2 linked regions of the Roseivirga sp. BDSF3-8 genome follow. The protein of the gene in region 2 interacts with the protein of the main gene of each other region in a pairwise test. Links are inferred from orthologs where the notes say so. Each region holds a gene or a part of one and is shown on either strand. Other genes may lie near its edges. The genes, in order: rfaD and AB9P05_RS05190.

Region 1 (6,819 bases), 410 kb from region 2 along the record:
TCTTTATGGCCTCGTGCGGAGAAGAATGGCTTAACATAAATGAAGACCCTATTCAGCCTTCTGAGGCTCAACTGGATCTGTTGCTCCCTGCAATTCAAGGTGCAATGGCCTGGGGTCTGAATGACCAGATTAATGAGGGTACTTCTATTTATATCCAGCATTTCTATGGCTTAGCTTTTAGCCGTTATGAGCAGAGTACAGCCTCTTACAGCGAAAGCTGGGAAGAGCTATTTGCTGGCTCTCTGCAGGATTTAGAAGTATTCATCCCTACTTCAGAGCAAGACTCACTTTACCTTTACTCAGGTGTTGGTAAACTGCACAAAGCTTATATCTATTCTTTAATTATAGATATGTGGGGTGCAGCTCCTTATTCTGAAGCCTTCCAGGGCCTTGCTAACCAGCAGCCTCAGTTTCAGAGCGGTGAAGCGGTTTATGACTCTGTTTTCGCCCTGATTGATGAGGGTCTTGCTGATTTTGCCAGAGATGAGAGCGGTATCGTTCCTTCTGCTGACATGATGTACGGTGGTGATGCTGAAGCTTATGTAGCACAGTACACGCAATTTGCTAATACGCTTTTGTTGAAGCTGTATAACCAAATCAGGCTTTATGACGAGACTCGTGCACGTACAGGCATTACAGCCCTTCTGGATGCGGACTCTTCTTTCATTGCATCAAACGATGATGACTTTCAGTTTAACTATGGTACTAACCAGGCGCCACTGAACCGTCACCCTCTTTATGTAAACTCGTATGCTTCAGGTAAGACGTATTACATGAACAACTATTTCATGAATGCACTGATCACTAATAATGATCCTCGTCTGCCTTACTACATCTATCGTCAGGACCTTTCTGATCCTGAAGGTGACAACCTTCCTTGTGAGACAGTAGACTGTCCTTATGGATACCAGGGCAACGGATACACAGGTAGAGATCACGGTGATCCTAGCGGCCTTCCGCCAGATGATGCCATCCGTGCTGTATTCGGTGTATACCCTGTAGGTGGTAAATATGATGCTGGTCAGGGTGATGAAGCTGAAGTAGGAGATGGTGGTCAAGGTGCCGGTATTCTTCCTTTACTTACTAACTTCATGCATCACTTTATCCTTGCTGAAGCTGCTCTTACTTTAGGTGTATCAGAGGATCCTCGTGTGCAGTTGGAGGAAGGAATCAGAGCATCAATGAGCAAAGTTGTTGACTATAGTGTTAGCGTTGATGAAGCTGCTGCCAATAACTATGATGCTGATGTTGTTAATGATGGTATAGAGGCTTATGTAGCGGACGTTTTAGATCGTTACGACAATGCTTCTGCGAGCGGTAAACTTGATGTTGTTATGACAGAAGCTCATAAAGCTTTGTTTGGTAATGGCTTTGAGGCTTATAATAACTACCGTCGTACAGGTTATCCCTCAGCTCTTCCTCCTTCAATCTCTCCTTTCTTAGCTGATGATGAGTTTGTTTTGAGGTTACCGATGTCAGTTGCAGAAATTCAGGGTAATAGCAATGCACCAACTGAATTAGTAACTACTCCTGTATTCTGGGACATTAACTAAAGCTTGAACTGATGAATAGAATAAATAAATATCTTTTCTTTATGCTTGCTGCGGGTTTTACAACCTTCACAGCATGTCAAAATGAAGATGAGTTTCCTGTTCCAGAGTTAGACACTGTTGAAGAGGGAATCATCCCAAGAGTAAGTATTGTTGAAGGCAACTTGGGCCTTATTAACCCAAATGATTTCGACAACACTGACGTTGAGTTCACAGTTGACGCTTATTCTGATGGTTATGTAAACATTGACGAGGTTGAAATATACTTAACCTACAATGGCTTTTATATAACTGAAGACCAAAATGGCGAAGATAGCGTAGTTGAATTCTCTGAAAGAAGGCTTTACACAACTATACAGAGCGTTCCTTCAAATGTTTCTTTTGGAACCGCTGAAATTGAGTCTCTTTTTGGAGTCGATCGTGACACCTTGGATGTGGGTGAAAGCTTCCTTGTTGATTACACTTATATCACTGAATCAGGTAAGCGTATAGATCAGTGGTCTGCTGATATATGCAACGAGTCTGCTTATAATGGTACTTGTTCATTCAGCGTAGGTGTTTTCTGTCCTACCGAGATTCCTGCAGGTAATTATACTGTAACAGCTTATAGAAATCAGAACATAGCTGATCCTAGAGTGTATACAGTATCTATCACGCAAGGTTCAGGTACTACATTTGATTCCCCTAATTTAAATCTGGACTACCAGACTCCTTTCTACAGCACCTTTGAAGGTCTGCCTATTAGTGGTGGCTTCACTGATGTTTGTAATACGGTGACGTTGGATCAACCCGGTGAATTCGGTGTGATCTGGAGCGGTGAAGGTACTTTTGATCCTGTTAACAACACGATCACCTTCCCTCAGATTTCTGATCCTGGTTATGGCCAGGGTCCTTGGACCAACGCTGGTCAGGGATATGTTTTGACATACACAGGAAACTAATCCTGTACGTAATACATTATGTAAAAAGAGGTCTTATCTAAGACCTCTTTTTTTTTAGGGAAAAGCTTATTTTTGGTGTCCTAAATAAAATGAATAAGTTTTATGAAGATATTTTCACTAACTACACTATGTCTCTTGCTTGTATCTTCTGTTGGCCTTTTTGCCCAGGAGAATGATTACATGACGGATCGATTAGAGTTTTTAAGTGTTCCTACGGGTAGCATCCTCATGGGTAAATCACTTCCTCCCCCCGATACAAAAGGATCATATTTTTTGGATGATGAGTGGTCTGAGGTTGGTTCCTTAGAACTGTATGTTGGGAAGGTCATCGAAGGCGTGCAATTGAAATATAACCTTAACTCCAATCTAATCTACGTGAAGATTAAGAAGACCGATGAGAATTTCTTTCTTGAAGGTAATAAGGTTAAAAATTTCGTTTTTGGTGATGAATCTACCGGTCTCTCTAGAAAGTTCGTTAACGTTAGTGAATTAACGGATAAAGAGCCCACTGAAGGTTTCTATGAGATTTATTTTAATGGAAATCCTATGTCCATAGTCAGGGTAAACTATACCTACTTGAAAAAGGCTAACTACATGGAAGGAGCTGATATGGGACGTCGTGACAATGAAATCCTTAAAAAAATGGATTACTTCTTCTACAATGGGGAAGAAATGGTCGAAATAAAAAGTAATAAGAACCGGAACCTGGAGGTTTTCGGAGAGAAAAGAAATGAGATTAAGAAATATGCAAAGGTTAATGGTCTTGATTTAAAAGAACCTGTTGACCTGGCTAAGATTATAGGATACTATAACAACAGCCTCTGACTAGTTAGTAAAACTAGTGGATATAACCGTATAGGCATTAACTATACGGTTTTTTGTTTTAAAAGGTAATTTGTTACGTAATCTTTCACGCCGGACTCCAGACTCGTGAAAGGCTTTGAGTATCCTATAGATCGTAATTTGCTCATATCTGCTTCTGTATAGTATTGATACGTATCTCGGATATCTTTAGGCGTATCAATGAACTCTATTGAGGGGGGCAGGGTTTGAGCTTCAAATACTGCTGTAACCAAATCCAAAAACGTACGTGCTGTTCCGGTTCCAAGATTGAAAATGCCTGAATTTTTTCGATGCTTCATCAGAAACACTAATACGTCCACAAGATCCATAACATAGATGAAATCTCTCATCTGTTCTCCATCATTGTATTGAGGGTTGTGAGAGCGAAACAGGCGCATTTTCCCCGTTTCTTTTATTTGATTATAAGCATGATATACAACTGAAGCCATGCGACCTTTATGATATTCATTTGGCCCGTATACATTAAAGAATTTTAAGCCGGCCCAAAAGAATGGCTTTTCTTTTTGATCAAGGGCCCAAAGGTCGAATTCATGCTTAGATTCACCATAAGGGTTTAATGGTTTCAATTTTTTAATAGTGGATTCATCGTCTTTGTAGCCATATTCGCCAACACCGTATGTGGCGGCTGAGGATGCATAGACCAGCGGGATTTGGAATGCTATACATTTTTCCCATATCATTTTTGTGAAATCTGTATTTAATTCCCATAGCAGGGATTTGTTAAACTCAGAAGTATCAGTGCGGGCACCAATATGAAAAATGAATTCTATTTCCTCACCGTTTTCATCAATCCATTGTCCGAGTTGTGAACGATCAACCTTTTTTAGCAGTCTATTGCCCGCTAGGTTTTTGTTCTTTTCAGGGTGATCGAACTTGTCCACTGCAACTATGTGATTATAGTTTTCCTTATTTAAGCGGCTTATCAAAACACTTCCAATAAACCCTGCTGCTCCGGTGACTACTATCATTATGCTTGAATTTGTCGCAATTTCGTGAATTATTCCGTAACACGCAGTAATTCATCGCTATTCTAATTTTTTCGAATTATGGGCTGTATATTTGCGTTCTATTCGAAAATGTGGTGAAGGAATGATTTACGTAAACCGGAAAGAGCATTTCAATGCGGCCCATAAACTTTATAATCCGAAGTGGTCTCCTGAAAAAAATGAGGAAGTCTTTGGCCCTTGTGCTAATGCAAATTGGCATGGTCATAATTTTGAGCTAATTGTGACTGTTAAGGGGCTGCCTGACCCTGATACCGGATTTGTCATTGATCTGAAGAAGCTTGGCGATCTTGTTAAGAAAGAGATTATTGAACAGGTAGATCATAAGAACCTTAATCTGGATGTGCCTTTTATGCAAGACAAGATGGCCAGTTGTGAAATTCTCATCATTGAGTTTTGGTCCATTTTGTTCGATAAGGTTAAAGAGATAGCTCCTCAAGCAGCGCTTCACAGCTTAAAACTTTATGAAACCCCCAAAAACTTCGTTGAATATTTCGGCGAATAGTCTTCTTTATTTTCATTCATGAGGTATTACATTATTGCAGGAGAAAGGTCTGGTGATCTTCATGGAGGTGAATTAATTAAATATCTCATGCAGATGGATCCCGATGCTCAAATCAGAGGGTGGGGGGGAGATGGCATGAAAGCTGCCGGAATGAAGTTAGTTAAGCATTATAGGGAGACAGCCTTTATGGGGGTGTGGGAGGTGCTAATTAACCTACGAAAGATCAGGTCTTTTCTTAAAGAATGTAAAAAGGATATAAGATCATTTGCTCCCGATGCGATCGTACTTATTGACTATCCCGGTTTCAACCTCAGAATTGCTGCGTTTGCTAAATCCTTAGGGGTACCCGTTCATTACTACATCTCCCCTAAAGTTTGGGCCTGGAACACAAAACGAGCAAAGAAAATAAAGCGATTTGTAGATAAGTTATATGTCATATTCCCTTTTGAGGTCGATTTTTTTAGAAAATATGAGGTAGGGGCTATTTTTGTAGGTAATCCCCTTATATCATTGATAAATGATTATAGCCCTTCTGCTGATGCTAAAATCCTTTGTCAAAAAAATGACCAGATAATTGCTGTACTGCCTGGGAGCCGATATCAGGAGGTAAAATCGATGTTAGATGTCATGCTCCAGGTAGTAGATCAGCTTCCTGACTTTCATTTTGTGGTAGCTGCTGTTTCTAACCTACCAGTAGAGCTTTATGATGCAGCAATGGAGCATCCGTCAGTGACGGTTCTTACTGATTCAGCATATGACATATTGAGTTATTCAAAGGCAGCAATTGTTACAAGCGGTACAGCAACCCTTGAGACAGCTCTGTTTTCAGTTCCCCAGGTGGTGTGTTATAAAACTAGTGCGTTTACCTATTCAATTGCTAAAAAGGTCATAAAAGTCCCCTTTATCAGTCTGGTTAATATTGTGGCTGAAAAGGAAGTGGTCAAAGAGTTAATCCAGAACGATTTCACTCCTTCTATGATTACAAAGGAGTTACAAAGCTTAGTAGACGATACGAGTTATCGTCGAAATATGCTGAATGAATACTCGGATTTGAAGAAACGCTTAGGCAAAAAAAATGCCCCGCTAGAAGTAGCGGAGCAAATTGTTAATTCTTTAACTTAAAACAGGCCTAGGCTGCTTTAAGCTTATTGAACTTAGATTTTCTAAACTGATTAGAGGCATATTCTCTATCTACCCTTAGTTTTCTAATTTCCTTACCAGGCAGGTCAAACATTGCTTCAGTGAGAATAGCCTCACATATTGACCTCAAACCTCGGGCACCGAGTTTGAATTCTACTGCCATTTCCACTATATAATCAAGTCCGTCTTCTGCGAACTCCAATTCTATTTCCTCCATTCGGAACAACTGCTTATACTGTTTCACCAGTGCATTCTTAGGCTCAGTCAGTATTAGCTTAAGCGTTTCTGCATCCAGTGGATCAAGATGTGTTAATACCGGTAGACGGCCAATTAGCTCAGGTATAAGGCCAAAGTTTTTAAGATCTTGTGCAGAAATATACTGCAATAGGTTTTCTTTATCGATAGAACCAAGAAATTCAGATTCCTCATTCGTGGCAAAGCCGATAGGTCGTGTATTGAGTCGATTACCTATCACTCTGGCAATACCATCGAAAGCACCACCACAAATAAAGAGGATATTCTCTGTATTTACGGTAATCATTTTTTGATCAGGATGCTTACGCCCGCCCTGCGGGGGGACATTCACTGAAGTGCCTTCCAACAATTTCAATAGAGCCTGCTGAACGCCTTCTCCGCTTACATCACGTGTGATGCTTGGATTATCTGACTTTCGTGCAATCTTATCGATCTCATCGATATAAACTATACCACGTTCGGCTGCCTCTACATCATAATTAGCTGACTGAAGCAGTCTGGTAAGAATAGACTCTACGTCTTCCCCTACATAACCGGCTTCTGTAAGCACAGTGGCATCA
Region 2 (6,746 bases):
GACCGGAAGCTTTGACCTTATCCTGAATGAAGACCATACTAAAGCCACAGGCACCTGGACCTCTTCCGCCGGCAAGGTGCTGAAGGTAGAGCTGAGCAGAACCCTCTAAGCCCGTATGGGTGCCTCCCTCAATGGATTTCAGCAGTAGTAATCTGCAGGAGGAGGGGGCCACTTTTGACCGTACTAACCAGGGGTACGCCGATCTGCGAACGGCAGGGCATTACCTGATTTACAGCACGTCCAATAAAATGAAAAAGGCCCGGTAGTCCATTGAGGGAAAGCCGGGCCTTTTTACAGGTTTCGATATCCGGATGGATCACTGATTATCCAACCACTCTTCTGCTAATTCCCCAGAATCAAAAGAGTTTTTTGGCATTTTTGTCTCCTGAGATAAGCTTTCAAGCTGCAGTTTTGCGGCACCATTTTCCTGTATTTCAGCCACTGCCTTTACACCGGCTTCGGTAACCATTTGTTGGGCCCTTTCGTGCAATGCCCGCACATCTGCCGGATGGATTTTCATGCTTCTGGTGTCTGTAAGAAGGGTGAAGCCAGGTTTTAAACTCGTTAACGCTTTCGACCAGTCATCTAAATAAGTCGACACTTCATCTCTACCACGCCAAAAGCCAATTATAGTAAGATAAGCACGGTTTTTCAGTAGATTCACCTCTAACTTGTATTGTGGTGTTTCTGCAACAGTTTTTAGCATTTTTATGAAGGATATAGTTGGTGCATTAAAAATGCAAATATAAAGAGTTGAAACCTCTATTTAATCCGGAAGCTTACTTTATTAGACGAAATAGTTCTTCAAAAAGCACGTCAAAAACCCCCTCTAAAACCTTCTAAATCCTAATCGGCACTACGCCACATTTATAGCGAAATAGTTTAATGCCCCTATGGCATAGCCTCAACTGAGTGCTAACATAGCAACAGGGCAGAAATTGATATTATGCAGAGGTCAGGGTAAAACTGAAGTCGTTTTCTCATTCCTCTCCTTTTTCCCTCACCAACTCAAAAATATAAGCCCCTAGCGGCTCAACAGAGAAAGTCACCTTTCCTCCATCCAGGGGGTAACTTTCCGATGTGGATAATTTGCCTTCAAGGGTGTAACTTCCCCCGGGTTTCAGGCCCGCCAGCGCCAAGGCTTCTTCAGGCACCATCACGGTAAGCTCCCGCCCTTCACCATCACCAAAGTTAGCCACTACCAGCATCGCTTGCCCATCCGTATAGCGGATATAAGCATAGACCTTATCCGTATAGCCCGGACTTCCATTTTTGCGGTTGTATTCGTGTATATCCAGCAGGTCGCCTTTTGCCAGGGCCGCTTCCTTTACCGAGAGGTTGATCAGGTTTTTATAAAACACCCTTAACTCCTTCTGTTCCTCGCTAAGCTGCCCGCCATCAAAGACCCCGTCATTCATCCACTTTTGGTGCTGCGGCACCCCCCAGTAGTCGAAGATCGTGGTGCGGCCGTCATCACCGCCAAAGCCCTCAGTTCCGGCACCCGGCTCGCCGTCTTCCTGCCCGAAATACACCATCAGCGGCCCTGTATATAGGGTCGAGCTCACCAGCATGCCCGGTTTGCCATAAGCCGGATCACCGGAAAAGTATGGTGAGGCAATGCGCTGCTCGTCATGGTTTTCCAGGAAACGCAGCATCGTGTGGTTCATGCCGCTCAGGTCTTTCCAGATAGGCGGGATATTATCCGTACTGCCTGAGCCCGTCATCAGGTGACGCAGGGTATCGTAGAGCTGCACCTTATCATACAGGTAGTCGAAATTGCCCTTTTCCAGATAGTCCTCGTACCACTCAGGCACATAAATCTCTGCCAGAAAGATCACCCCGGGGTGCTGCTCCTTTACCTGCGGTATGGCCCATCCCCAGAACTCATAAGGCGTAAACTGCACAAAGTCACAGCGGAAGCCGTCTACCCCCTTATCTGCCCAGTACTGAAGGATTTCCAGCATCTGGTGCCAGGTCTGCGGTATCGGATCAAAGTGCTTCGTATCATTATTAAAGATGTCCAGCCCGTAATTGATTTTCACCGTCTCGAACCAGTCATCCACATTGGGCTGGGGGGTGATCGCATTATTACCCGACACTTTCGCAGGATTCTCATCAAACTGCCCGTCCTTAGTAGGAAAAGGCTGATCGCCCAGGGGCACATAGCCCGCCGGTACGCTGAATGGCTCCCCGGGCAGGTAGTAAAAGTTATTATCACGCGCAAAGCCCACTGAGCTATCATCATTCTCCCCCAGGTCCGTTACCCCTTCAGGCTTCACATCCGAATGATACTCCCGTGCCACATGATTTGGCACGAAGTCGATTATCACCTTCAGCCCGGCTTCATGAGTGCGCTCCACCAGTTCTTCAAACTCTTCCATGCGGTTTTCCACTACCACTGCCAGGTCCGGGTTCACGTCGTAGTAGTCCTTGATCGCGTAGGGTGATCCGGCCCGGCCTTTTACCACGTCCGCATCATCTATCCGAATACCATATTCACTGTAATCACGTACTACCGCATGCTCGATCACTCCGGTATACCAGATATGTGTATAACCCATGTCCGCAAGGGCATCCAGCGCCGTGGGGGTAAAGTCGTTAAACTTACCCACCCCATTCTCCTCTATCGTTCCAAAGGGCTTATTGGCATTGTTCTTATTACCGAATAACCGCGTAAACACCTGGTACACGGCAATTTTTTCACCCTTATTCTTCTCTTCCAGCCGGTTTGAAATTAAAAGTGGGTCCATTTGTTCTGTTTCGTTTATATCCGACTGGCAGGCCACAACCAGCCAGCCTGCGATCATTATTAGCAATACACCTGTATTTCTCATTACACTCAGGGCTATGGGTTCATTGTAAAGGTAATAATACGAAAAACAGCGTAAAGGCATGTTTCCCGGCAGACACCCTACCCTTCTCTAGTCAGCCCCTTCAGCTCGCGAAGAGTCTCCGCCTCTTTCTTTATTTGCTTACGGATCACCACGATCATAATCAGGCCCCACACCACGAAGCCTGCATAGTAGATGAGCAAGGACTTGATGGTTAGGTACCGGCTGAATTCGGGTATGAGCATGGCCACGCCCACACAATAGGCTAACACTATGGCTATCGTTACCGGCCCGTGTATGCGGTCTCTGAATGTGTAAAATTGCCTCGCCTGACTGTTAGCTTTTAAGGTGTCCTCCGTCATATCTATCTGCTGCAGTTTACGGTAACTGATCACTTCTATTATGATCCTCACCAGCAGCCCGCCGATCATAACCCCTACCGACGCCAGGCTGAGTGGCTCCTGCACCGGGGCCACCGTATTAAAGAATACCAGCAGACCAACAATAGTAGCCGATAACACAGCGATATTACCAGTATGAAATCTTCTGCTCTTTCTTTTCTTCTGCTCGGCCTGCTCAATGATCCGGCCGGGATCGGGCGACTTTCCTGAAGATTCAGCAGGAGCATTTTGCCATTGCTTAAATAGATCATCCATGAGTTTCTACGTATTCCAGGTGTGTTTTTAATCGTTTTTTGATGCGGTGAATTTTCACCCTGAGGTTACCCTCCGAGATACCACTGACCTTGGCTATTTCTTCATAGCTAAGCTGGTCCAGCACCATCATGATCACCAGTCGATCCAGCTTTTCCAGCATACCTATTGCCTTGTAAAGGGAGTTGAACTCACCGTCTTTGGGCGTTTCACTGACTACAGTTGTTTCTTCTACCAGTTCATTCATCCTTTTTGCCCTGCGCTGCTCCGACCGAATGTGGAGCAGGCAGGTATTTACCGTGATCCGGTATATCCAGGTCTTGTAAGAAGAGTCTCCCCGGAACTTATCCAGTGCACCCCAGGCATTCATAAATACCTCCTGACTAAGGTCATCTGCCGCAGCATCATCCCCTTTGGTATAACCCAGGCACATCTTGCGCACTACTGCATAATACTCCTGGTACAGTCTGTCAAATACTTTCCTGTTTTTTTTGACTGTCATTCTGCCAAAAATCCGTTTATCTGGTCTGTAAGCCATTCCAGCTCGTCGAACATTACAAAATGTCGGCCTCCCGGAGCAATCTTTATCTGCTTATCGCTTAGGTTAGCATACTGCTTCTCCATATTTTCCCTGACCACTTGTGCACCAAAGGAGGGAGCCCCAATAACCAGAGCAGATACGTCGATCTGAGATAGTCTTTCGCGCAGGTCCAGCTTTAGCAGATCAGTATAGCCGTATACATAGGTTTTCCTGTCAGCCTCAAGCATCCAGCTAATCACTTCCTGCGCCTTTTCAGTATCTTCTGTCATCCCCATAGCCATTTGCCTGGCCGTCTGGCTGAATGTAGCACTGTCCATTTGCAGCATACGATCATTGTAGGGATTACTATAGCTGATCTGCTCAGCGGATACGCCTGGCATCATCACTTCACGCATACAGGGCAGCGCATCCACAAACACCACCTTATGCATACGGTCCGGCAACTCTGCAGCCACATCCGCCGCCAGCATGCCTCCCATACTGTGGCCTATCAGCACCACTTCCTCAAGGTCCTGTTTTACAATATACTGTACCACACTCTCCCTGATCTGACTATACCATGGCGTATCAATAGGGGCTAATCCATTAAACCCTGCGTAAGAGATAAAATACTTTTCATAAGTACCCTCTATGCCTGCTGCTGTCTCATCAAACACACTACCGGGCGAGACAAAGCCGGGAAGGAATATCACCGGACTCCCCTCTCCGCTTACATCCACTTGTATAGCTTGCGGCTGTGCCTGTACCTGCAGGGTTCCGAATGCGATTACGATCAAAAGAATAAAATGCTTCATAATAATTAATTTTTACCCATTGGATACCGCCACCCGGATATTGTTACACGCAAGGGTAAAAAAAATAAAAGCCCGGTGTCATCCGGGCTTCAGGTCAATTAATTAAGGTATCCACTTAATATCCGAGAAATCAGGCTTTCGTTTTTCCAGAAAGGCGTTACGGCCCTCTTTTGCCTCTTCAGTCATATAAGCCAGCCGGGTAGCCTCTCCGGCAAATACCTGCTGTCCTACCATTCCATCGTCAGTCAGGTTAAAGGCAAATTTGAGCATTTTAATAGAGGTAGGCGATTTGGCCAGTATTTCCTGGGCCCACTGATAGGCAGTATCCTCCAATTCATCATGAGGAATGGCGGCGTTAGCCATGCCCATGTCCACAGCTTCCTGTGCAGAGTAGTTGCGACCCAGGAAGAAAATCTCCCGGGCTTTTTTCTGACCTATCATTTTAGCCAGATAAGCAGACCCATACCCACCATCAAAGCTCGTTACATCTGCATCCGTTTGTTTAAAAATGGCATGCTCCTTACTGGCAAGGGTCAGGTCACAAACCACATGGAGGCTGTGGCCGCCACCTACTGCCCAGCCTGGTACCACGGCAATCACTACTTTTGGCATAAAACGAATGAGTCGCTGTACCTCAAGAATATTGAGACGGGGCATACCGGCGTCATCCACGTAGCCCTGGTGACCGCGGGCGTTCTGGTCTCCCCCGCTACAAAAGGAATACACCCCGTCTTTAGTGGAGGGCCCTTCGGCAGACAGCAAAACCACCCCAATTGATGTATCCTCCCGGGCATCGAGAAATGCCTCATAAAGCTCCCCAACAGTCTTCGGTCGAAACGCATTGCGAACATTAGGTCTGTTAAAGGCAATCCGGGCCACCTTACCGGACTTTCGGTAGGTGATATCTTCATATTCTTTTACGGTCTTCCAGTCTGCAGTACTCATAGGGTTATTTTTTTTCGGTAAAAATAGGAATTATGGCTTGCTAGAGGTAGTAATCAGCAGAAAATCACCGCCGGATGCGACTCAGGTTAAACCAACCGTCCTCCTCCCGGTTCAATAAAGAAAATTACAAGTATGAACATACATTACAGATTATTTCTAAGCCTTGCGCTTATGTTGACTGTAGCCTTGCCGGCACTTGCCCAGTGGGACGGAGATAAGATAGAGACCGATAACGGAGTGCTCCATATAAAGCCAATCTCTCATGCTACCATGGCTATGCAGTGGCAGGGTAAGACAATCTACGTAGACCCTGTGGGTGGAGGTGAAGCATTCAAAGGACTTCCTGACCCTGATATAATTCTTATTACCCACATTCATGGAGATCACCTGAGCAAGCAGACGCTATCGGAGATAAATACATCAAAGGCAACGATTATCACGCCACAATCAGTAGCGGATAGCCTGCAGGGCATGTTTACTTCAAACCTGGTGGTAATGGCCAATGGTGACAAAAATGAGATGGGTAAGATTACGGTTCATGCCGTACCCATGTATAACCTGCCGAGAGAAACCCAGATAGGCCACCCGGAAGGCCGCGGCAACGGGTATGTTTTAGAAATGGGTGGAAAAAAGATCTATCTGTCTGGTGATACTGAGGGCACTGGTGACATGCGTGACCTGGAGGGCATAGATGTAGCTTTCGTCTGTATGAACCTACCCTATACCATGGATATCTACGAAGCTACATCAGCTGTTATAGAGTTTGAGCCTGCCATTGTTTACCCTTACCATTACAGGGGCAAAAACGGACTCAGTGACGTCTCAGCCTTTAAAGAAATGGTGGAGAGCGAAACCGATAAAGTGGAAGTAAGGCTTAGGGACTGGTATCCTTCCAGAAAAAAATAGAGTATATTTTCATTATACTTATTAAACAGGGCAACTGAGATGTATGTCCTGCTTTATTATTTCAGGATATACGCCA

What was found.
Region 1: the proteins of AB9P05_RS05190 (region 2) and rfaD interact in binary tests that used the Escherichia coli proteins (3 or more experiments, as listed by UniProt). The link is inferred for Roseivirga sp. BDSF3-8 from one-to-one orthologs.

The regions. Positions count from the first base shown.
Region 1 is NZ_JBGNFV010000001.1:911,426-918,244, reverse strand. What follows is about bases 2,341-5,205. They hold rfaD (ADP-glyceromanno-heptose 6-epimerase), read right to left. Parts: upstream 4,324-5,205; coding sequence 3,358-4,323; downstream 2,341-3,357. Other genes in these bases: lpxB (lipid-A-disaccharide synthase), read left to right, coding at 4,883-5,205; AB9P05_RS03610 (6-pyruvoyl tetrahydropterin synthase family protein), read left to right, coding at 4,445-4,864; AB9P05_RS03620 (hypothetical protein), read left to right, coding at 2,627-3,316; AB9P05_RS03625 (hypothetical protein), read left to right, coding at 2,341-2,491. In the rest of the region: AB9P05_RS03630 (SusD/RagB family nutrient-binding outer membrane lipoprotein), read left to right, coding at 1-1,553; more of AB9P05_RS03625, read left to right, coding at 1,565-2,340; more of lpxB, read left to right, coding at 5,206-5,986; ATP-dependent Clp protease ATP-binding subunit ClpX, read right to left, coding at 5,994-6,819. UniProt on the Escherichia coli protein: Catalyzes the interconversion between ADP-D-glycero-beta-D-manno-heptose and ADP-L-glycero-beta-D-manno-heptose via an epimerization at carbon 6 of the heptose.
Region 2 is NZ_JBGNFV010000001.1:1,315,815-1,322,560, forward strand. The notes cover bases 3,844-6,635. They hold AB9P05_RS05190 (1,4-dihydroxy-2-naphthoyl-CoA synthase), read right to left. Parts: upstream 5,765-6,635; coding sequence 4,922-5,764; downstream 3,844-4,921. Other genes in these bases: AB9P05_RS05180 (RNA polymerase sigma factor), read right to left, coding at 3,844-3,986; AB9P05_RS05185 (alpha/beta fold hydrolase), read right to left, coding at 3,983-4,819; AB9P05_RS05195 (MBL fold metallo-hydrolase), read left to right, coding at 5,897-6,635. Also shown: AB9P05_RS05155 (hypothetical protein), read left to right, coding at 1-109; AB9P05_RS05160 (hypothetical protein), read left to right, coding at 132-266; AB9P05_RS05165 (hypothetical protein), read right to left, coding at 317-706; AB9P05_RS05170 (alpha-amylase family glycosyl hydrolase), read right to left, coding at 981-2,834; AB9P05_RS05175 (hypothetical protein), read right to left, coding at 2,912-3,487; more of AB9P05_RS05180, read right to left, coding at 3,480-3,843; more of AB9P05_RS05195, read left to right, coding at 6,636-6,670. UniProt on the Escherichia coli protein: Converts o-succinylbenzoyl-CoA (OSB-CoA) to 1,4-dihydroxy-2-naphthoyl-CoA (DHNA-CoA).